One region of the Pseudomonas sp. FG6 genome, then DNA from elsewhere that is predicted to be linked to it. Evidence: predicted binding sites of a transcription regulator. Region 1 holds the regulator's gene; the other holds the start of a gene.
The links. The regulator sigma-54, encoded in region 1, starts transcription at its own class of promoters, with help from an activator protein. The targets are predictions, from matches to a motif close to ANTGGCATNNANNTTGCTNT.
Positions count from the first base shown of each region.

Region 2: glnK (P-II family nitrogen regulator) is a predicted target of sigma-54. The motif match lies at 2,610-2,629, and genes of this name have one in related genera.

Region 1 is NZ_JBMDJD010000014.1:119,297-129,781, reverse strand. It holds gene ACODSJ_RS11805 (MlaC/ttg2D family ABC transporter substrate-binding protein) at 1-74, opposite strand, end outside; gene mlaD (outer membrane lipid asymmetry maintenance protein MlaD) at 86-553, opposite strand; gene mlaE (lipid asymmetry maintenance ABC transporter permease subunit MlaE) at 553-1,350, opposite strand; gene ACODSJ_RS11790 (ATP-binding cassette domain-containing protein) at 1,350-2,159, opposite strand; gene ACODSJ_RS11785 (KpsF/GutQ family sugar-phosphate isomerase) at 2,436-3,410, shown strand; gene ACODSJ_RS11780 (KdsC family phosphatase) at 3,411-3,935, shown strand; gene lptC (LPS export ABC transporter periplasmic protein LptC) at 3,943-4,512, shown strand; gene lptA (lipopolysaccharide transport periplasmic protein LptA) at 4,499-5,044, shown strand; gene lptB (LPS export ABC transporter ATP-binding protein) at 5,045-5,770, shown strand; gene ACODSJ_RS11760 (RNA polymerase factor sigma-54) at 5,936-7,429, shown strand; gene hpf (ribosome hibernation-promoting factor, HPF/YfiA family) at 7,506-7,814, shown strand; gene ptsN (PTS IIA-like nitrogen regulatory protein PtsN) at 7,827-8,291, shown strand; gene rapZ (RNase adapter RapZ) at 8,294-9,151, shown strand; gene ACODSJ_RS11740 (HPr family phosphocarrier protein) at 9,167-9,442, shown strand; gene pmbA (metalloprotease PmbA) at 9,752-10,485, opposite strand, start outside.
Region 2 is NZ_JBMDJD010000013.1:80,083-90,567, forward strand. It holds gene ACODSJ_RS10950 (secondary thiamine-phosphate synthase enzyme YjbQ) at 63-488, opposite strand; gene ACODSJ_RS10955 (ammonium transporter) at 700-2,034, opposite strand; gene glnK (P-II family nitrogen regulator) at 2,069-2,407, opposite strand; gene ACODSJ_RS10965 (accessory factor UbiK family protein) at 2,823-3,083, shown strand; gene ACODSJ_RS10970 (methyl-accepting chemotaxis protein) at 3,138-4,001, opposite strand; partial or broken gene ACODSJ_RS10975 (MCP four helix bundle domain-containing protein) at 3,996-4,778, opposite strand; gene ACODSJ_RS10980 (sensor histidine kinase) at 4,923-6,200, opposite strand; gene ACODSJ_RS10985 (YifB family Mg chelatase-like AAA ATPase) at 6,439-7,932, shown strand; gene ACODSJ_RS10990 (aldose 1-epimerase family protein) at 7,939-9,153, opposite strand; gene ACODSJ_RS10995 (methyl-accepting chemotaxis protein) at 9,459-10,485, opposite strand, start outside.

The sequences.
Region 1 (10,485 bases):
GCGGCCACGGCATGGGCCATCATCGGCAGCGCCGCGAGCAACACCAGCAGGCTACGTCGCAGGATAGAGATCATTCGAAAGCTCCTCATTTGGCGTCTTTGCTAACGGTATTGAGCAGGAATTTACCGATCAGGTCTTCGAGCACCAGCGACGACTGCGTGTCGTGGATGGTTCCACCGTCCTTGAGCAAGGCTTCTTCCCCGCCCACGCTGATGCCGATGTACTTCTCGCCCAGCAGGCCAGCCGTGAGGATCGATGCAGTGGAGTCGGTCGGCAGGTTATCCACGCGCTTTTCCAACTGCAGCGTCACGCGGCCAGTGAAACTGTCGCGATCCAGATCGATTGCCGTGACCTTGCCGATGGTCACACCAGCCATGGTCACCTTTGCTCTGACAGTCAAACCGGCGATATTGTCGAAATAGGCATAAAGTTTATACGTATCGGTGTTTGCCGTCGGCGCCAGTCCACTGACCCGCAGGGCCAGCAGCAACAAAGCCAGGATGCCAGCCAGCAAGAAAAGGCCGACACCGATTTCCAGGGTGCGGTTTTGCATCAGAAATCTCCAAACATCAAGGCGGTCAGAATAAAGTCAAGGCCCAGCACTGCCAGCGAGGCGTACACCACGGTCTTGGTTGTGGCACGGCTGATCCCCTCCGAGGTGGGTTCACAGTCATATCCCTGAAACACGGCGATCCAAGTCACCACGAAGGCGAATACGGCACTTTTGATCACGCCATTGAGTACATCGTCGAGGAAGTCGACGCTGTTCTGCATGTTGGACCAGAAGGAGCCTTCATAGACCCCCAGCCAGTCGACAGCCACCCAGGAGCCGCCCCAGATCCCCACGACGCTGAAGATGATCGCCAGCACCGGCAAGGAAATGAAACCGGCCCACAGGCGTGGGGCGATGATGTATTTGAGCGGGTCGACGCCGATCATCTCCAGGCTGGACAACTGCTCGGTGGACTTCATGTTGCCGATCTCGGCCGTCAGCGCCGAACCGGCACGACCGGCGAACAGCAACGCGGTCACCACCGGACCGAGCTCACGCAGCAATGTCAGCGCAACCATTTGCCCGACCGCCTGCTCCGAACCGTAGCTGGACAGGATGTTGAACCCCTGCAGTGCCAGCACCATGCCGATGAAGATCCCGGAGACCACGATGATCACCAGGGACATCACGCCCACCGAGTGCAATTGCTTGACCAGCAGGCCAAAACCGCCGCCCGTCGAGTTGCGCCCCAGCAAGGCGTGCATCAGGAACAGCGAGGAACGACCCAGGACGGCCAGCACGTCGATGCCGGAGCGACCGAACAGGCGAATTCTTTCTATCAGTGATTTGTTGCGCATCAGCGCTTCCCCAGCAGGTCGGTGCGGTAATCCGTGGCCGGAAAATGGAACGCCACCGGGCCGTCCGGATCCCCCTTCATGAATTGGTGGATGCGCGGGTTGTCGGAGTTCATCAGTTCCTGAGGCGTGCCCTGCCCCAGCACCTGGCCATCACCGACGACATAGATGTAGTCGGCAATGCTCGCGGTTTCGGCCAGGTCGTGGGAGACCACGATGCTGGTGATGCCCAACGCATCGTTGAGCAGGCGGATCAGGCGCACGAGCACGCCCATGGCAATCGGGTCCTGGCCGACGAAGGGCTCGTCGTACATGAGGATCTTCGGGTCCAGGGCGATTGCCCGGGCCAGGGCGACTCGGCGCTTCATGCCACCGGAAAGCTCGTCCGGCATCAGGTCGAGGGCGCCACGCAGCCCGACCGCCTGCAACTTGAGCAGGACGATGTCGCGGATCATCTCCTCCGGCAGGTCGGTATGGACCCGCAGGGGAAACGCCACGTTCTCGAAGACATCGAGGTCGGTAAACAGCGCGCCGCTCTGGAACAGTACACCCATGTGCTTGCGTGCATCGAACAGGTCGCTGCGCGACAGCTTGGGAAGATTCTGGCCATTGACCCAGACTTCACCGGCGCTGGGGCGCAATTGGGCGCCTATCAGCCGCAACAGGGTGGTCTTGCCGCACCCGGAAGGCCCCATGATGCCGGTCACCTTGCCACGGGGTATGCGAATATCGATGTCATTGAAAATGCTGCGCGTCCCTCGCTTGAAGGACAATCCCTTCAGCTCGACCGCGTAGGCGTTGTCGGCACTCATCTAAACTCCTTGCGATGCAGCCTCACATTCGAGTGCCCTGGCCTGCCGGCAGGCGCCGGCACCGCCGGGCACGCGAACCGGCGGCGAACTATATCACTGCAACAGCCCCGCGCCCAAGGCCGTCACCACGCCTGTTAAGCCTGATCCAAGGTAAAAAGCAACATTCCATGTCGAGCCCGACGGCCCCTTCGAACAAGCCCATGACGAACTTACGTGAGGGAATTGTTCATTGCCGCTATAATCGCCGCCTTTTCATCAGGCTATACGATTTCTGACATGAGCCAATCCAGCGACCTGATTCAATCGGCACAACGTACCATCCGCCTCGAACTCGAAGCCGTGCAAGGCTTGCTGCCCCATATCGACGCTGATTTCGTACGCGCCTGCGAGATGATTCTGGCCAGCAAGGGCCGCGTCGTCGTGGTCGGCATGGGCAAGTCCGGGCACATCGGCAACAAGATCGCCGCCACCCTGGCCAGCACCGGCACCACGGCGTTCTTTGTCCACCCGGCCGAAGCCAGCCACGGGGACATGGGCATGATCACCCGCGACGACATTATCCTGGCCCTGTCCAACTCCGGCTCGACCAATGAGATCGTCACCCTGCTGCCGTTGATCAAGCGCCTGGGCATCCAGTTGATCAGCCTCACCGGCAATCCGGATTCGCCACTGGCCAAGGCCGCCGAGGTGAACCTCAACGTTCATGTCGAGCATGAAGCCTGCCCGCTGAACCTGGCGCCGACCTCCTCCACCACCGCCGCGCTGGTCATGGGCGACGCCCTGGCCGTGGCCCTGCTGGAAGCCCGGGGGTTCACCGCCGAGGACTTCGCGTTCTCCCACCCCGGTGGCGCCCTTGGTCGTCGCCTGCTACTGAAAGTCGAGAACGTCATGCACGCCGGCCAGGAACTGCCGCAGGTGCAACGCGGCACGCTGCTCAAGGACGCGCTCATGGAGATGACCCGCAAGGGACTGGGCATGACGGTGGTCCTGGAGGCCGACGGCAAGCTCGCCGGGATCTTCACCGACGGCGACCTGCGCCGCACCCTGGACCGCACCATCGACATCCACAGCGCGACCATCGAGCAAGTCATGACCCCCCACGGCAAGACCGCCCGCGCCGAGATGCTCGCCGCCGAGGCCCTGAAAATCATGGAAGACCACAAGATCAGCGCCCTGGTGGTGGTCGACGCCGAAGACCGCCCGGTAGGCGCCCTGAACATGCACGATTTGCTGCGTGCGGGAGTGATGTAAATGAACACAGACCTGTTGCAACGCGGCAAGGCGATCAAGCTGGCGGTGTTCGATGTGGACGGCGTGCTGACCGACGGTCGCCTGTATTTCCTCGAAGACGGCAGCGAGTTCAAGACCTTCAACACCCTCGACGGCCAGGGCATCAAGATGCTGATGGCCGCCGGCGTGCAAACAGCCATCATCAGCGGCCGCAAGACCCCGGTGGTCGAGCGGCGCGCCAAGAACCTCGGCATTCCCCACCTTTATCAGGGGCGCGAGGACAAACTGGTGGTGCTGGACGAATTGCTGGGCCAACTCAACCTGAGCTATGAACAGGTCGCCTACCTGGGTGACGACCTGCCGGACCTGCCGGTGATTCGCCGGGTTGGCCTGGGCATGGCGGTCGCCAACGCGGCCGGTTTCGTACGCGAGCACGCCCACGGCGTCACCACGGCACGAGGCGGCGAAGGCGCGGCCCGTGAATTCTGTGAACTGATCCTGCGCGCCCAGGGCCGCCTCGAAGCGGCCAACGCCGCGTACCTGTGAGCCATTTATGCTGAGCAAAAAGATTCGCACCATCGTGGTGTTCGGCTGCATCGCGGCGATATTCGCAGCGGTGGGCTACTGGAACATCAGCCCGGAACGCTTTCTCGACCAGCCGGCAGCGGCGGTCGAGGAGCGCATCGACTGGTATGCGACCAACACCCATACCCTGCAATACCTGCCCGACGGCAAGGTGCAGTACGAAATGACCGCCGACAAGGTCGATCACATCAAGGCCACCGACATCAGCCTGGTCACCCAGCCTGACCTGAACATGTTCCGCGGCACCGAGTTCCCATGGCATGTGCAGAGCGAGCACGCCGAGGTCAACTCCGGCGGCACCGAAGTAGAACTGATCGACTCGGTGCGCGTCGCGCGAACCGATGAGAAGAACCGTACGACCATCATCACCAGCACGCGCATGACCGTGTTCCCACAGCAGCAATATGCGCAGACCGAGCAACCCGTTAGAATCGACGGCGCCGGCGGGGTATCGACCGGCATAGGAATGAAGGCGTATTTGAAGGAAAGCAGGATACACCTGCTCTCGAAAGTAAGAGGACAGTATGAAGCTCGCTAAAACCCTCCCTATTTTGCTCAGTCTGGGCGCAGCACTGGGAAGCGCGAGCGCCTGGGCTCTTCCCACCGACCGCGACCAGCCGATCCGCATCCAGGCCGACGACGCCCAGCTGGACGACAAGAACGGCATCGCCACGTACAAGGGCGATGTCATCATCACCCAGGGCTCGATGAAGGTGACCGGCAATACCGTGACCATCACCCGCACCCAGTCCGGCGACATCGACGTGGTGACCTCGGTGGGCAACCTCGCCTATTTCGAGCAGTTGCAAACCGCAGGCGACACCAAGCCAGTCCAGGGCTATGGGGTGACCATCCAGTATCACGCCTCCCAGGACCGCGTCGTACTGATCGACCGCGCCAAGGTCGTCGACAAGGACGGCAACGTGACCCAGGGCGAGAAAATCGTCTATGACACCAACAAGAAGCTGGCCAGCGCCGGCCGCGCCACCGGCAACAAAGTGACCGAGCAGCGGCCGCGGATCGACATGGTGATCCAGCCTAAAAAGAAAACCGAGCAAAAGGCCCAGTAAATGGCAACTCTGAAAGCTCAGCACTTGGCCAAGAGCTACAAGAGCCGTCAAGTCGTACGTGATGTCAGCCTGTCCATCGACAGCGGCCAGATCGTCGGCCTGCTCGGCCCCAACGGCGCGGGCAAGACCACCTGCTTCTACATGATCGTGGGCCTGGTCCAGGCCGACCAGGGTCGCGTACTGATCGACGACCTGGACGTCAGCCACCAGCCGATGCACGGTCGGGCGAAGGCGGGTATCGGCTACCTGCCGCAAGAAGCGTCGATCTTCCGCAAACTGTCGGTTGCCGACAACATCATGGCCATCCTCGAGACCCGCAAGGAGCTCGACAAGGCCGGTCGTCGCCAGGAACTGGAAAGCCTGCTGCAGGAATTCCACATCAGCCACATCCGTGACAACCTCGGCATGAGCCTGTCCGGTGGCGAGCGACGCCGCGTGGAGATTGCCCGGGCCCTGGCCACCGCACCGAAGTTCATCCTGCTCGACGAACCCTTCGCCGGTGTGGACCCGATCTCGGTCGGCGACATCAAGCAGATCATCCACCACCTCAAGGCCAAGGGGATCGGCGTACTGATCACCGACCACAACGTGCGTGAGACACTGGATATCTGCGAAACCGCCTATATCGTCAACGACGGCCAACTGATTGCCGAAGGCGATGCCGAAACCATCCTGGCCAACGATCTGGTCAAGGAAGTGTACCTGGGCCATGAGTTCCGCCTGTAAGCGCAAAGTGTCTGGCAAATCGTCCCGGCGCCGCTAAATTTTATTATGGCGGCGCCCTAGGCAAACACTTCAGTTTCAGGCATATAATTTGCTTAAGTTTGGCGCTCCGGCGCCCTGTAGTGGATGGCGCATGTGCGCCGGCGAATAAGGTGTTAAGCCCCTGCCATGAAACCATCGCTAGTCTTGAGAATGGGCCAGCAGCTGACGATGACACCGCAGCTGCAACAGGCCATCCGCCTGCTCCAATTGTCGACCCTGGACCTGCAACAGGAAATCCAGGAAGCGTTGGAGTCCAATCCGATGCTCGAACGCCAGGAAGAAGGCGACGACTTCGACAACTCCGACCCAATGGCCGATAACGTCGAGCAAAAGCCCAATACCGAAGCCCCGGAACCGTCCTACCAGGAAGCCGCCCCAACGGTGGACAACCTCGAGGAAGGCGAGTGGAACGAACGCATCCCCAACGACCTTCCGGTCGACACGGCCTGGGAAGACGTCTACCAGACCAGCGCCAGCAGCCTGCCAAGCAGTGACGACGACGAGTGGGATTTCACCACCCGCACGTCCGCCGGCGAGAGCCTGCAAAGCCACCTGCTGTGGCAATTGAACCTGGCGCCGATGTCCGACACCGATCGCCTGATCGCCGTCACCCTGATCGACTGCATCAACAACCAAGGCTACCTGGACGAGACCCTCGAAGAAATCCTCGAAGCCTTCGACCCTGAGCTGGATATCGAGCTGGACGAGATCGAGGCCGTCCTGCACCGCATCCAACAGTTCGAGCCGGCCGGCGTCGCCGCCCGCAACCTGGGCGAATGCCTGTTGCTGCAACTGCGCCAGCTGCCCGCCAAGACACCTTGGCTGACCGAGGCCAAGCGACTGGTCACCGATTTCATCGACCTGCTGGGCGGCCGCGACTACAGCCAACTGATGCGACGCATGAAGCTCAAGGAAGATGAGCTGCGCCAGGTGATCGAGCTGGTCCAGAGCCTTAATCCGCGACCGGGCTCGCAGATCGAGTCCACCGAACCCGAATACGTCGTGCCCGACGTGATCGTGCGCAAGCACAACGATCGCTGGCTGGTGGAGCTCAACCAGGAGTCGGTGCCCAAGCTGCGGGTCAACGCCCAATACGCAGGCTTCGTCAGGCGTGCCGACACCAGCGCCGACAACACCTTCATGCGCAACCAGTTGCAGGAGGCGCGCTGGTTCATCAAGAGCCTGCAAAGCCGCAACGAGACCCTGATGAAAGTAGCCACCCAGATCGTCGAGCATCAGCGCGGCTTCCTGGAGTACGGCGACGAAGCGATGAAACCGTTGGTCCTGCATGACATCGCCGAAGCGGTGGGCATGCACGAGTCGACAATTTCCCGGGTGACCACCCAGAAATTCATGCATACCCCTCGGGGTATCTATGAGCTGAAATACTTTTTCTCCAGCCACGTCAGCACCTCCGAAGGCGGCGAATGCTCGTCCACGGCCATCCGCGCGATCATCAAGAAACTGGTGGCTGCGGAAAATCAGAAAAAGCCGTTGAGTGACAGCAAGATCGCTGGTTTACTGGAGGCACAAGGCATTCAGGTGGCCCGCCGTACCGTCGCCAAGTACCGCGAATCCCTCGGGATCGCACCTTCGAGCGAACGCAAGCGGTTGATGTAGCGGGCCCCGCCACAGCGTTCCAGTGGCAGGCATTTCTGCCTGCCGCTTTATGCACTGGCAACGAAGGAGAAGCTGTATGCAAGTCAACATCAGTGGACACCAACTGGAAGTGACCGAACCCCTGCGCACCTACATCGGCGAAAAACTCGACCGATTGGAAAGGCATTTCGACAAGATCACCAATGTGCAAGTCACGATGAACGTCGAGAAGCTGCTGCAGAAAATCGAAGCCACGCTGCATATCCCCGGCGGAGAAGTGGTTGCGAACGCAGAGCACACAGACATGTACGCCGCGATTGACCTGCTGACCGACAAGCTGGATCGCCAACTTAAAAAGCATAAGGAAAAGACCCAGAGCCTCCTCCAGGGCGCGACCGGTCGTTAACCCCCTCAATCCATGATCCGACTAGAAACCATCCTGACCCCCGGCCGTTCCCAGGTGAACGCGCCGGGTGGCAGCAAGAAAAAAGCCCTCGAACAAATCGCCAACCTGATCCACCGGGAAGTACCGGATCTGGAAATGCAGGATGTCTTCGAGGCCCTGGTTGCCCGTGAAAAACTCGGTTCCACCGGTTTTGGCAACGGCATCGCCATTCCTCACTGCCGCCTCAAAGGTTGTACCGCGCCCATCAGTGCGCTACTGCACCTTGAAGCCGCCATAGAGTTCGACGCCATCGACGGCGCACCGGTCGACCTGCTGTTCGTGCTGTTGGTGCCGGAAGCGGCGACCGATGCGCACCTGGAGCTGCTGCGCCAGATTGCCAGCATGCTGGACCGCAAGGAAGTGCGCGAAAAACTGCGCAGCGCACCGAATAACGAAGCCTTGTACCAGGTTGTCCTGGACGAGCAGAACGGTCACTGAACATGCGCCTGATCATCGTCAGCGGCCGCTCCGGCTCCGGTAAGAGTACCGCCCTCAACGTCCTTGAGGACAACGGCTACTATTGCATCGACAACCTGCCGGCCGGCTTGCTGCCGGAACTGGCCGAACGCGCACTGATCAATACCGAGCTGGCGCAACCGCTGGTGGCGGTGTCCATCGATGCCCGCAACCTGCCGAGCCATCTGTCGCGCTTCCCGCAATTGCTCGAAGAAGTCCGCAGCCGGCACATCCAGTGCGACGTGCTGTACCTGGACGCCGACGAAGAAACCCTGCTCAAGCGTTTTTCCGAAACCCGTCGTCGCCACCCCCTGAGCAACGCCAGCCGTTCCCTGGCCGAAGCCATCGAGGACGAGACCCAACTGCTGGGCCCCATCGCGGACCTGGCGGACCTGAAGATCAACACCACGAACCTGAACCTGTACCAGTTGCGTGACACCATCAAGCTGCGCCTGCTGAACCAGCCGGAGCCGGGTACCGCATTCCTGGTGGAGTCGTTCGGTTTCAAGCGTGGCATGCCGGTGGACGCCGACCTGGTGTTTGACGTGCGCTGCCTGCCCAACCCGTATTGGAAGCCGGAATTGCGTGAGCAGTCCGGGCTCGACCAACCGGTGATCGACTATCTGGCCGCCCAGCCGGATGTCGAAGACATGTTCCAGGACATTTCCAGCTACCTGCTCAAATGGCTGCCGCGCTTTGCCGCGAGCAACCGCGCCTACGTGACGATCGCCATCGGCTGTACCGGTGGTCATCACCGCTCTGTCTACCTGACCGAACGCCTGGGTCAGCTCCTGCAACAGTCCCTGAAGAACGTCCAGGTTCGCCACCGCGACCTCAGCTAAAGGATCCACATCGCGATGCCTGCTCGGGAAATTGAAATCATCAACAAGTTGGGCCTGCATGCCCGGGCATCGGCCAAGTTCGTCGGGGTGGCGGGCCAGTTTCCCGAGACCACGATCCGGGTTGGCCGCACGCCCGAGACCACGGTCGATGGTAAAAGCATCATGGCAATGATGATGCTCGCCGCCGGCAAGGGCACCAAGATCCACTTGGCGACCGAAGGTGAACAGGCGCAGGAAGCCATGGATGCCCTGGTGGCCCTGATCAACAATTACTTCGACGAAGGCGGTTGATCGCCCCTGGCCGATGCAGGCTTGAAAAGGATGAGGCTGCTTCGAGCTAGGCTTGAGGCAGGCTTGAGGCAGGCTTGCTTGAGGTAGGCTTGCTGTAGGCTTGCTTGAGGTAGGCTTGCTTGAGGTAGGCTTGCTGTAGGCTTGCTGTGGCGAGGGAGCTTGCTCCCGCTGGGCTGCGCAGCAGCCCCCAAGCTTTTTGCGGTTGCTTCGCAACCGAGCGGGAGCAAGCTCCCTCACCACAGAAGGTTCTGCGAACCCAAAAAAGGCGCGCCATCCAAAGGACGGCGCGCCTTTTTCATTGCGGCCAGGTCAGCTACCCGCCACCGTCATCCGCTCGATCAACACCGAACCTGTGCGAATGTTGCTGCGCAGCTCCAGGTCGCTGCCCACGGCCACGATCTGCTTGAACATGTCGCGCAGGTTACCGGCGATGGTCACTTCCTGGACCGGGAACTGGATCTCGCCGTTCTCGACCCAGAATCCCGCAGCACCACGGGAGTAATCGCCGGTCACCATGTTCAGGCCATGGCCCATCAGTTCAGTTACCAGCAGGCCTCGCCCCATTCGCCGCAGCAAGGCGGCCTGGTCTTCATCGCCGTGGGTCACGAACAGGTTATGCACGCCACCGGCATTGGCAGTGCTCGGCATGCCCAGCTTGCGGCCCGAATAGGTGCCGAGGATGTAGGACACCAACTCGCCGCGCTCGACGAACGGCTTGGCATAGGTGGCCAGGCCATCACCGTCGAACGCCGAGCTGCCCATGGCCTGCACCAGGTGCGGACGTTCGTCGATGGTCATCCATTCCGGGAACAGCTTCTGGCCCAGTGCGCCCTCGAGGAACGAGGACTTGCGATACAGGTTGCCGCCGGACACCGCCGACAGGAAGCTGCCGAACAAGCCACCGGCCAGCTCGGCCGAAAACAGCACCGGTACTTCACAGGTCGGTACGGGTCGTGCGCCCAGGCGACTGGCCGCCCGTTGCGCGGCTTTCTGGCCGATGCTCACCGGGTCGGCCAGCAAAGTGCCCTGGCGGTTCACGTCGT
Region 2 (10,485 bases), on a different contig from region 1:
CAGCTTCGCCATCTGTTCGAAGGCTGCCAGAAAAAATTCAAATATCCGCCGACAGTCAGCGGTTATGCCCCTTCACCGTACAAGGTGGCGAGGACTTTACGAGCACCGCCATGATCACGGTGCTCGCCCAGATAAACACCTTGCCAGGTCCCCAACGCCAGCCGTCCCGCCGTAACCGGCAGACTGAGCTGGCAACCAAGCACGCTGGCCTTGAAGTGTGCCGGGAGGTCGTCCAGGCCTTCGTCGTTGTGCTCATAGTCGGCGGGTCCTTGTGGGATTAGCCGATTGAAAAATCGTTCGAAGTCTCGACGTACCGCCGGATCGGCATTCTCGTTGATGGTCAACGAAGCCGAGGTATGCTGCAGCCACAGATGCAACAGACCGACACGACATGCCCGGAGTTCAGGCAGGCCGGCAAGCAGCTCCTCCGTCACCAGATGAAAGCCCCGGGGCCGTGCCCGCAGGGTTATCAGCGTCTGTTGCCACATACAGATCTCCGCGCGTTCGGGGCGCATTCTAGCGCGCTCTGAAAAAAAACAAAGAGCCTAATATTCCACCTTTGGTGTAAGCCTTTAGCGGTAGAAAGCCCATGTCGCATCGACGACAAAAGACCTGCGCAAAACCGACGCGTCCTGGCACCCATGACAAATCCCAGGCAAAAAAATGCCCGGCAAGCCGGGCACTTTTTTTCGCGTGTACTTACAGGTTGTAGCCGCGCTCGTTGTGTTGGGCCAAGTCCAGGCCGACCGCTTCTTCTTCCTCGGAAACACGCAGGCCCATGACCGCGTCCAGCACCTTGAGGATGATGAAGGTGACGATCGCGGTGTAGATCACCGTGAAGCCCACCCCTTTGAATTGAATCCATACTTGCGCGCCGATGTCGGTCACGGTGCCGAAACCGCCCAGGGCCGGAGCTGCAAACACACCGGTCAGGATCGCGCCGAGGATACCGCCGATACCGTGCACGCCGAAGGCATCCAGGGAGTCGTCATAACCGAGCTTGCGCTTGAGGGTAGTAGCGCAGAAGAAGCACACCACACCTGCCGCCAAACCGATGACCAGGGCGCCCATCGGACCCACGGTACCGGCAGCCGGCGTAATCGCCACCAGGCCAGCGACCACGCCCGAGGCAATGCCCAGTGCGCTTGGCTTGCCGTGGGTGATCCACTCGGCAAACATCCAGCCCAGTGCCGCCGCAGCGGTCGCGATCTGGGTCACCAGCATCGCCATGCCGGCGGTGCCGTTGGCGGCGACGGCGGAACCGGCGTTGAAGCCGAACCAGCCGACCCACAGCATCGCAGCACCCATCAGGGTGTAACCCAGGTTATGGGGCGCCATCGGCGTGGTCGGGAAGCCTTTGCGCTTGCCCAGCACCAGGCACGCCACCAGGCCGGCGACACCGGCGTTGATGTGCACCACGGTGCCGCCGGCGAAATCCAGCACGCCCCAGTCCCACAGCAGGCCGCCGTTACCGGACCAGACCATGTGCGCGATCGGCGCATACACCAGCGTGAACCACACGCCCATGAACACCAGCATGGCGGAGAATTTCATCCGCTCGGCAAAGGCGCCGACGATCAGGGCCGGGGTGATGATGGCGAAGGTCATCTGGAACGTGACGAACACCGCCTCAGGGAACAGCGCGGCAGGGCCGGTAATGCTGGCCGGAGTGACACCCGCCAGGAACGCTTTGCCCAGGCCGCCGATGAAGGAGTTGAAGTTGACGACGCCCTGCTCCATGCCCGTGGTGTCGAACGCGATGCTGTAGCCGTAGATGACCCACAGGACGCTGATCAAACCGGTAATGGCAAAGCACTGCATCATCACGGAAAGAAGGTTTTTCGAACGAACCATGCCGCCGTAGAACAGCGCCAGGCCAGGAATGGTCATGAACAATACAAGAATCGTGGAAGTCAGCATCCAGGCAGTGTCGCCGGAATTCAGGACAGGGGCTGCCGCTTCTTCCGCCATGGCCAGGCCAGGCATTATCAAGGACAACAGGGCTCCTAGCCCTGCGAATTTACGCAGAGTCATTTTGTTTTCTCCTGGGGCGTTGGGTTTGGGCGGCTTAGATGGCGTCGGTATCGGTTTCGCCGGTACGGATGCGGATAGCCTGTTCCAGATTGACCACGAAGATCTTTCCGTCACCGATCTTGCCGGTGTTGGCGGCCTTGGTAATCGCCTCGATCACCCGGTCCAGGTCCTTGTCGTCAATGGCGACATCGATCTTGACCTTGGGCAGGAAATCGACCACGTATTCCGCGCCACGGTACAGCTCGGTGTGACCTTTTTGCCGCCCGAAGCCTTTGACTTCAGTAACGGTAATGCCCTGCACGCCGATCTCGGACAGCGACTCGCGCACGTCGTCCAATTTGAACGGCTTGATGATGGCAGTGACTAGCTTCATGAAACTTTCTCCCGAATTGGTGGACTTGCCCCAGGAAAACAAACCCGACTCAAGTCTAAGCGCAGTGCCTGGCTTTGTAACGCGTCGTCGGCCCAAGTTGCCCGACCAGCGCCAGTTAACCGCTCCTGGCGAAGCTCCCCGCTTCGCCTGGCTGCACTGCATTCGTCACAGCGACTGCATCAGTGCATGGGTCATCAGCCTCTAAGCAGAAACCTTGCCACCTGCGCCAAACCTCCCTGTTTTCAGTCGTTTACCCGCTTGACCCGCCTGCGGTGCGCCGCGAACCGCAGCGATACGCACAACAACAGTGCGACGGCGCCCGGCCCTGTGCGCAAAAAGCGTGCACCCTTGCCTGCAAATTTGACTATAGACACTGCGTGATACACTGCCGCCATCGTTTTTCAGGATTGCTGCCATGCTCGCGCCCAAAGACCTCCTCGACGCCCTCAGCGGCCACGCCTCCCGCCTCTTGAGCGGCGACACCCCGCTGCCCAAAAGCGAAATCGAAAGCCAGTTCAAGGCCTTGCTGCAAAGTGGCTTCAGCAAGCTGGACCTGGTGAGCCGGGAAGAATTCGACAGCCAGATGGTCGTACTGGCCCGCACCCGGGCACGGTTGGAGAGCCTGGAGGCGAAGGTGGCGGAGTTGGAGGCACGACTGACGCCCGCAGCGCAATAAGCCGCCCTCCGCTGCTGGTCGATACGCCTGGCCTTCGGGTATTCAACCGAGAGCTCAGAGACGGAAACGACCGACCAGCGCATTGAATGACAGGGCCAGGTTCGACAGTTCCTGGCTAGAAGCATTGGTCTGGTGCGCGCCAGCCGCCGTCTGGGTCGAGAGATCCTGAATATTGACCAGGTTACGGTCGACCTCGCGGGCCACGTGGGCCTGCTCTTCGGACGCCGTGGCAATCACCAGGTTACGGTCATTGATCTGCGAGATGCCGTCGGCGATCAGCTCCAAGGCCTCGCCGGTGGCGCGGGCCAGACTTTGGGTCTCGGTCACCAGCGCCTGGCTCCTGCCCATGGCATCGACCGCACCGTCTGCGCGGTTCTGCACCGCATGGATCATGCCCTCGATTTCCCCCGTGGACGCCTGGGTGCGGGCCGCCAGGGCGCGAACTTCATCGGCGACCACCGCAAAACCACGCCCCTGCTCCCCCGCCCGGGCGGCCTCGATGGCGGCATTGAGCGCCAACAGATTGGTTTGCTCGGCAATCCCGCGAATCACATCCAGCACCTTGCCAATATCACGGACCTGCACGGCCAGATCCCTGACCAGGCCGGTGGAGGACGTGATTTCCTGGGTGGCATGATCGATCGCCTGCACCGCGCTGCGGGCTTGATCGCGCCCATCGCTGGCTCGGGAACTGGTCGATTGCGAAGCCTGCGAGGTGGAAACCGCGTTGCGAGCCACTTCCTCGACCGCTGATGTCATCTCGGTCACTGCCGTGGCCGCCTGCTGGATTTCGTCGTTCTGCCGCGTCAGGGCTCGACTGCCATCGTCGGTCACCGCCGTCAGCTCCTCGGCCGCGGAAGCCAATTGGTCCGAAGCACTGGCGATCTGCTGAAGGGTGTTTTTCAAGCTGCCCTGCATGTCACCCAAGGCCTTGAGCAATTGACCCGCTTCGTCGCGACGGCTGCTGGTGATGTGCTGGGTCAGGTCGCCTTGGGCAATGCGCTGCGCGCAGGCGAGCGCCGTGGCAATGGGTCGACTGATCAAGCGGCTGATAAACAGGCCAAGAGCCAGAGCCGCGATAAACGCAATGACGATACCGCTGTACAACACCGTCCTGGCCGATGCTTCCTGCTGTACGGCGGCCTTGGCGCCTTCGCTGATCTGACGGTCATTGGAGTCGATCATGATGGTCAACTGGTCCATGACCTTGCGATAGGTTTTCTGCAAGTCACCCAGCAGCAGAATGCGGCCATTTTCCAGGTCCCCCGCCGCCATCAGCGCCAGGTATTGCTGCACCATGGCCTGGTAGACCGGCCAATCACGCGCCACCTGGTCACCGGCCATGCGCTCATCTTCGGCCAACGGCCCTTTGCGATACTCGGCAAAAGCCTGCTCGCTGGCCAACTGGTTGGCTTTCATCGAGGCAAGGAATTCATCCTTCACGCTTTGCGGAGCATTACCGGCGGTGGCGACGTAGAGCCGATACATGTCTCGCGTCTGACCGACCGCCTTGGTTTTGGTCTGCGCCGTATTGGCCACCGAGACCAGGTTGTTGTTGAACACCATCTGCAAGCGCGCCGACAGCACGGAAACCCCGCTGATGCCCAGCATGCCCACGGCGAGCGTGATCAGGGAGCAAAGGAAAAACGAGGAGATCAGTTTGGTGGAAAAATTTGCATCGTTGAGCCAGTTCATCAGCGGACCTTCGCGAAACAATGGCCCTTTGCCACGTTTATCAAGGAATGCTAATCACGGGAAATAGTGACCACCATGCAGGCAATCGCATGACCTCTTGGATTATTCAACGAAAATGCGTCGAAATCCTTGCCCGCAGCCTGCTCAATGCCCCATGGCCCGCAGGGCTTGCTCCTGATGCAATTCAATCGGCAGCTCGAGGGCAAATAACGCCCCCCGTCCCGGCCCCGCGCTCTGTACCGTGAGCTCGCCACCCATTTCGTGGGCGGCCAGAATACAGCTGTGCAGGCCAAAGCCATGGCCATCAGGGCGAGTGGTGAAACCGTGCTCGAACACCCGTACAAGGTTGTCCGGGGTGATCCCCTCACCATTGTCCTCGACCTCGATCCGCACCCGTTCATCGTCAGTGGATTTCAGGCGCAAGGTAATCCGCGCCGGCTTCCCGGCCCCGGACTCCAGTGCCTGCCGGGCGTTGTTGATCAGATTGACCAGAATCTGCAGCACCTTGTGCTTGTCCAATGGGATCGTCGGGACGGCGCTGAACTCCTTGACCAGCGTCACCTGCTGTCGGGCCAGGGACGTATCGCAAATGCGCACGACGTCCTCCAGCAGGTCCGGTAGCGAACCCGGTTCCAGCACGCTGGAGTTGCCGGCATAGGATTGCTGGGTCGCGACGATCTCCTTGATATGGTCGATCCGGCGGGTCAACTGCGCCAGCTCGGCGATCATGCCCTGCTGCTCGATCGCCAGCGCCTCGGCCAGTTTGTCGAGATAGTCCGGTAATGCACGACCTCTTGGATCACTGCTGATGAAGTCGCCGAGATCATCGGGGTGCGCCTTCATCAACTGGACAGCCTTGGCGACTCCCGGTCCCTTGGATGTGTGTATTTTTTCAGTCAGGACCTGGGCGGAGACATTGACGCTATTGAGCACATTGCCCACGTTGTGCAGCACGTTGGTGGCGATTTCCGCCATGCCCGCCCGGCGCGCCGTGGTGACCAACTCGGCCTGCGCCTCGCGCAACTCGTCGTTGACCCGGGCCATTTGCTGCGGACTCGGGATCTTCAACGCCGCAGGCACCAGCCGGATCAGGAGGATGGCGGTAACGACCGAAGCCATCGCCGTGATCACCTTGACCAGCGCCGACAGCCAGTAATATGGCTGCCAGATCGTCAGGATCTCCATCACATGGCTGGTGCCGCAGGCCAGGATGAAGACGCCGAAGGCCGCCAGCATCCAGTCGAACGGCACGTCCTTGCGCTTGTGGATAAAGTACAGGAGCGTAAACGGAATGGAGACGTAGCTCAGGGCAATCAAGCCATCCGCGATCACATTGGTCCACAGCAGATCCGGCCGCCACATGAAGCAGTGCCCGTGGGGCATGAAGCGGTTGTCGGTTAACAGAGCCAGCAGATCGCTCATGGCCACTTCCTCGCTGTGCCGTGGCGCCCGCCCAGCATCGACGGGACAGATTCCAGCTTAGCAGAGGGTTGGGTGGCACCCTTTCGACCCGCCGGAAGGCCAATCACCGGCCTGCCCCGCCACGGTGGCAACATCCTGCGAAGATTTGCCCCGTCGATGAAGCCGCCGGGACACCGCACCCCGACTACCCTTCAAGGGCCGCAGGACGCGGCACCCTCATTCAGCCAAGGAACGCTCCATGTCGCTCGCCATCGTCCACAGCCGCGCCCAAGTCGGGGTCGAGGCGCCTGCCGTGACCGTTGAAGTCCACCTGGCCAATGGCTTGCCGTCACTGACGATGGTGGGTTTGCCGGAGGCGGCGGTAAAGGAAAGCAAGGACCGGGTGCGCAGCGCGATCATCAATTCGGGGCTGCAGTTTCCGGCGCGGCGGATCACCTTGAACCTGGCCCCGGCGGACCTGCCCAAGGACGGCGGGCGCTTCGATCTGGCGATTGCCTTGGGGATTCTCTCGGCCAGTGTGCAGGTGCCGACCTTGACCCTGGATGACGTGGAATGCCTGGGTGAGCTGGCACTGTCCGGCGCCGTGCGACCGGTACGCGGGGTATTGCCGGCGGCGCTGGCGGCCCGAAAGGCCGGGCGCACGCTGGTGGTGCCGCGGGCGAATGCCGAGGAGGCGTGCCTGGCGTCGGGATTGAAGGTGATCGCGGTGGATCATTTGCTGCAAGCGGTGGCGCACTTCAACGGCCATACGCCGGTTGAACCCTACATTTCCGACGGCCTGATTCATGCGGCCAAGCCCTATCCGGACCTCAACGAAGTACAGGGCCAATCGGCGGCCAAGCGCGCATTGCTCATTGCCGCGGCGGGGGCGCACAACCTGTTGTTCAGCGGACCACCGGGCACCGGCAAGACCTTGCTGGCGAGTCGCCTGCCGGGTCTGCTGCCACCGCTGGCGGAGAGCGAGGCCCTGGAGGTCGCGGCTATTCAATCCGTCGCCAGCTGCATGCCGTTGAGCCACTGGCCGCAGCGTCCGTTTCGCCAGCCCCACCATTCGGCCTCCGGCCCGGCGCTGGTGGGCGGCGGGTCAAAACCGCAGCCGGGGGAGATCACCCTCGCCCACCACGGGGTGCTGTTTCTGGACGAACTGCCGGAGTTCGACCGCAAGGTGCTGGAAGTGCTGAGGGAACCGCTGGAGTCTGGACACATCGTGGTTTCCCGCGCCCGCGACCGGGTACGCTTCCCGGCGCGCTTCCAGTTGGTGGCGGCGATGAATCCTTGCCCTTGTGGTTACCTGGGCGACCCCAGCGGTCGTTGTTCCTGCACGCCGGACATGGTGCAGCGCTACCGCAACAAACTCTCCGGCCCGCTGCTGGACCGCATCGACCTGCACCTGACCGTCGCCCGGGAAGCCACGGCGTTGAACCCCAAAGGCCACACCGGGGACGATACCGCCACGGTCGCCGGGCAGGTGGCCGAGGCACGGGAACGCCAGCACAAACGCCAGCGATGTGCCAACGCCTTCCTCGATCTGCCGGGGTTGCGTCAACACTGCAAGTTATCCACAACCGACGAAGCCTGGCTGGAAACTGCCTGCGAACGATTGACCCTGTCGCTGCGCGCCGCCCATCGCTTGCTCAAGGTCGCCAGGACGCTTGCGGACCTTGAGCAAGCGGGGCCGATCCGGCGCGAACACCTGGCCGAAGCCTTGCAGTATCGGCCTGCTACACCGTGAGGCGCCTCAAGGCTTGGTCAGGTCCACCAACGGTGTTTCACGCACCTCGGTTTTTTGCCCGTTCTGGATGGCATCGATGCGCTTGAGTGCGTTATCCACAGCGCCCTTGTCCGCCAGCAGGCTGTAGTGGATCAAGAACTGCTTGTGCTCTTTCGGCGCGATGGTCGGCACCAGGCCCAGCGGCCGTTGGTAGTGACGGTTGTAGGAAAAACTGGTGCCCGGTTCCAGCCCGGTCACGTAGCCCTGGCCTTGGGTGTCGGTGTTTTTCCACAGGGAGAACACAGGCAGCGTGCGAGTGTTGAAGCCCACCGACACACCGAGGCTACCAGCCTTGTTGTGCAGCACCGTCAGTGTGTCGCCCTTGGCATCGGCGTACGGCACGACGTTATAGACGGTCTCGTCGTAATCCTTGGTGGGGGCCCGGTAGGTCTGCCAATCGTGCAGATCACCCTTGGCCTTGTCGTTGAACGGCGAGACCTGCTTGACCGGCGCGGCGAAGCGAGCGCCTTGCTCCAGGAATGGCGTGCTGAAGTTGCTGTGGTAGAGCGCCTGGTATTCCTTCGGATAGTCGCCGTTGTTGGTCAGCGTATCGTTGAGCGCGAAGGTCACGCTGCCGGGCTCGGTGACCAGCTCGGTCTGTACCGAGAAGTCGACCTTCTTGAAGGCCTGCTCCTTCAGTTCGCCCCGCAGGGTAATGGCGTACGGCGGCTTTTCATCGATGTGCAGGGTGACCTTGTTGGCCGGGATGTTGGCCGCGCGACCATGCAAGGTCAGCAGCTCGCCGTTGTCCATGCCGGGATGACCAACCCATTCGTAACCGCAGCGGGTCACCAGTTCGTTGAACCCTTCAAGCCAGCCCAGGCCACCACGACCGTTGAGCTCGATGAACGCCGGATTGACCACTTCCTTGACCGGAGAATCCCAGCCCATGCGCACGTTCCCGACCGACGCCTGCAATACGTTCATCCCACGGGTGGGCACGACGGAAAGCTTCAGGGTGCCGTTGTCGATGTCGACGATGCTGACGCCCTCCTGTCGCCCACCATGCAGCGTGCGCATCGTCACGGAAAAGGGCTTGTCGGTTTTCACGCCGAGTTGCTGGCTGGTGATTTGCCAGGGTTGCGCGGCTTTATCGGTGTCGAGCAGAACGTAGTCCCACGCCAAGGCATGGGAGGCAGCGCCCAGGGCGCCAAGGGTAACGAGGAGTTTGAGAGGAGTCATGGAGGCGACCTTTCTTGGAGTTGTGCGGGTTTTATAGACTTGAAGAAACGTTTCAGCAAGCCTAAAAACTGCAAATTCCTAAAAAGGAATGAACACGCGGTCGGGATTTTTTTGAGAGCACAGTCCCCTGTGGCGAGGGAGCTTGCTCCCGCTGGCCTGCGAAGCAGGCCCCTGCATTGTTTCAGGTAAACCGCACTGCCTGGTTTCGCGACGGCTGCGCCCAAGGCGTCGGACCGGCCGAGCGAGAGCAAGCTCGCCCCCACAGGAGACTGGGAAGCGAGCAGGCGGCAGCGATGCAAGACGCCTCAGCGGAACCGGTCAACCTCTTGGCGCAGGTCCTGGGCGAGTTTTTCCAGTTCCTTGGCGGTGATCGCCAGGTTCGAGACCACTTCGCGTTGTTCGCTGTTGGCCATGGCAATGCTTTGCAGGTTGCTGCTGAGCAATGTCGCGGTGCTGCTTTGTTCCTGGGTGGCGGTGGTGATCGCCGCGAATTGATGCCCGGCCGAGCGGCTTTGTTCGTCGATACGCGCCAGGGCCGAGGCCACGTTGGCGTTGCGCGACAGGCCTTCCTGCATCAACAGGTTGCCCTGTTCCATGGTGCTGATGGCATTGCCGGTTTCCTGCTGGATGCTGTTGATCATGCCGGAAATTTCATCAGTGGCCTGACGGGTACGCGATGCCAGGCTACGAACTTCATCGGCGACCACGGCAAACCCACGGCCCTGCTCGCCCGCGCGGGCGGCTTCGATGGCCGCGTTCAGGGCCAGCAGGTTGGTTTGCTCGGCGATGGAGGTGATGACGCCGACAATGCCACCGATTTCCTGGGAACGTTGGCCCAAGGTGTTGATGACCTTGGCGGTGCTGTTCAGCGAGCCGGCAATCTGCTCCAGAGATGCCGAAGCTTCACCCATCGAGGTACGACCGATCTGGGTTTGCTGGGCGTTTTCCTGGGCCAGGCGCTGGGTGTTGCCCATGTTGTCGGCAATGTCCAACGAGGTGGCACTGAACTCTTCCACCGCGCCGGCCATGCTGGTGATTTCGCCGGACTGCTGCTCCATGCCTTCATAGGCGCCGCTGGACAACCCGGACAGGGCCTGGGCACGGCTGCTGACTTCCTGGGACGCCTTGCGGATGTGCTCGACCATGGTCGACAGGGCCTGGCTCATCTGGTTGAAAGCCCGGGCCAGTTGGCCGATCTCGTCATGACTCGACACATCCAGGCGCACGCTCAAGTCGCCGGCACCCAGCGCTTCGGCCTGGCGCACCAGGTCTCCCAGCGGTGCCAGTTTGCTGCGCAACAGCCACATCGCGGCCCCCACCGCCAGCAGCATC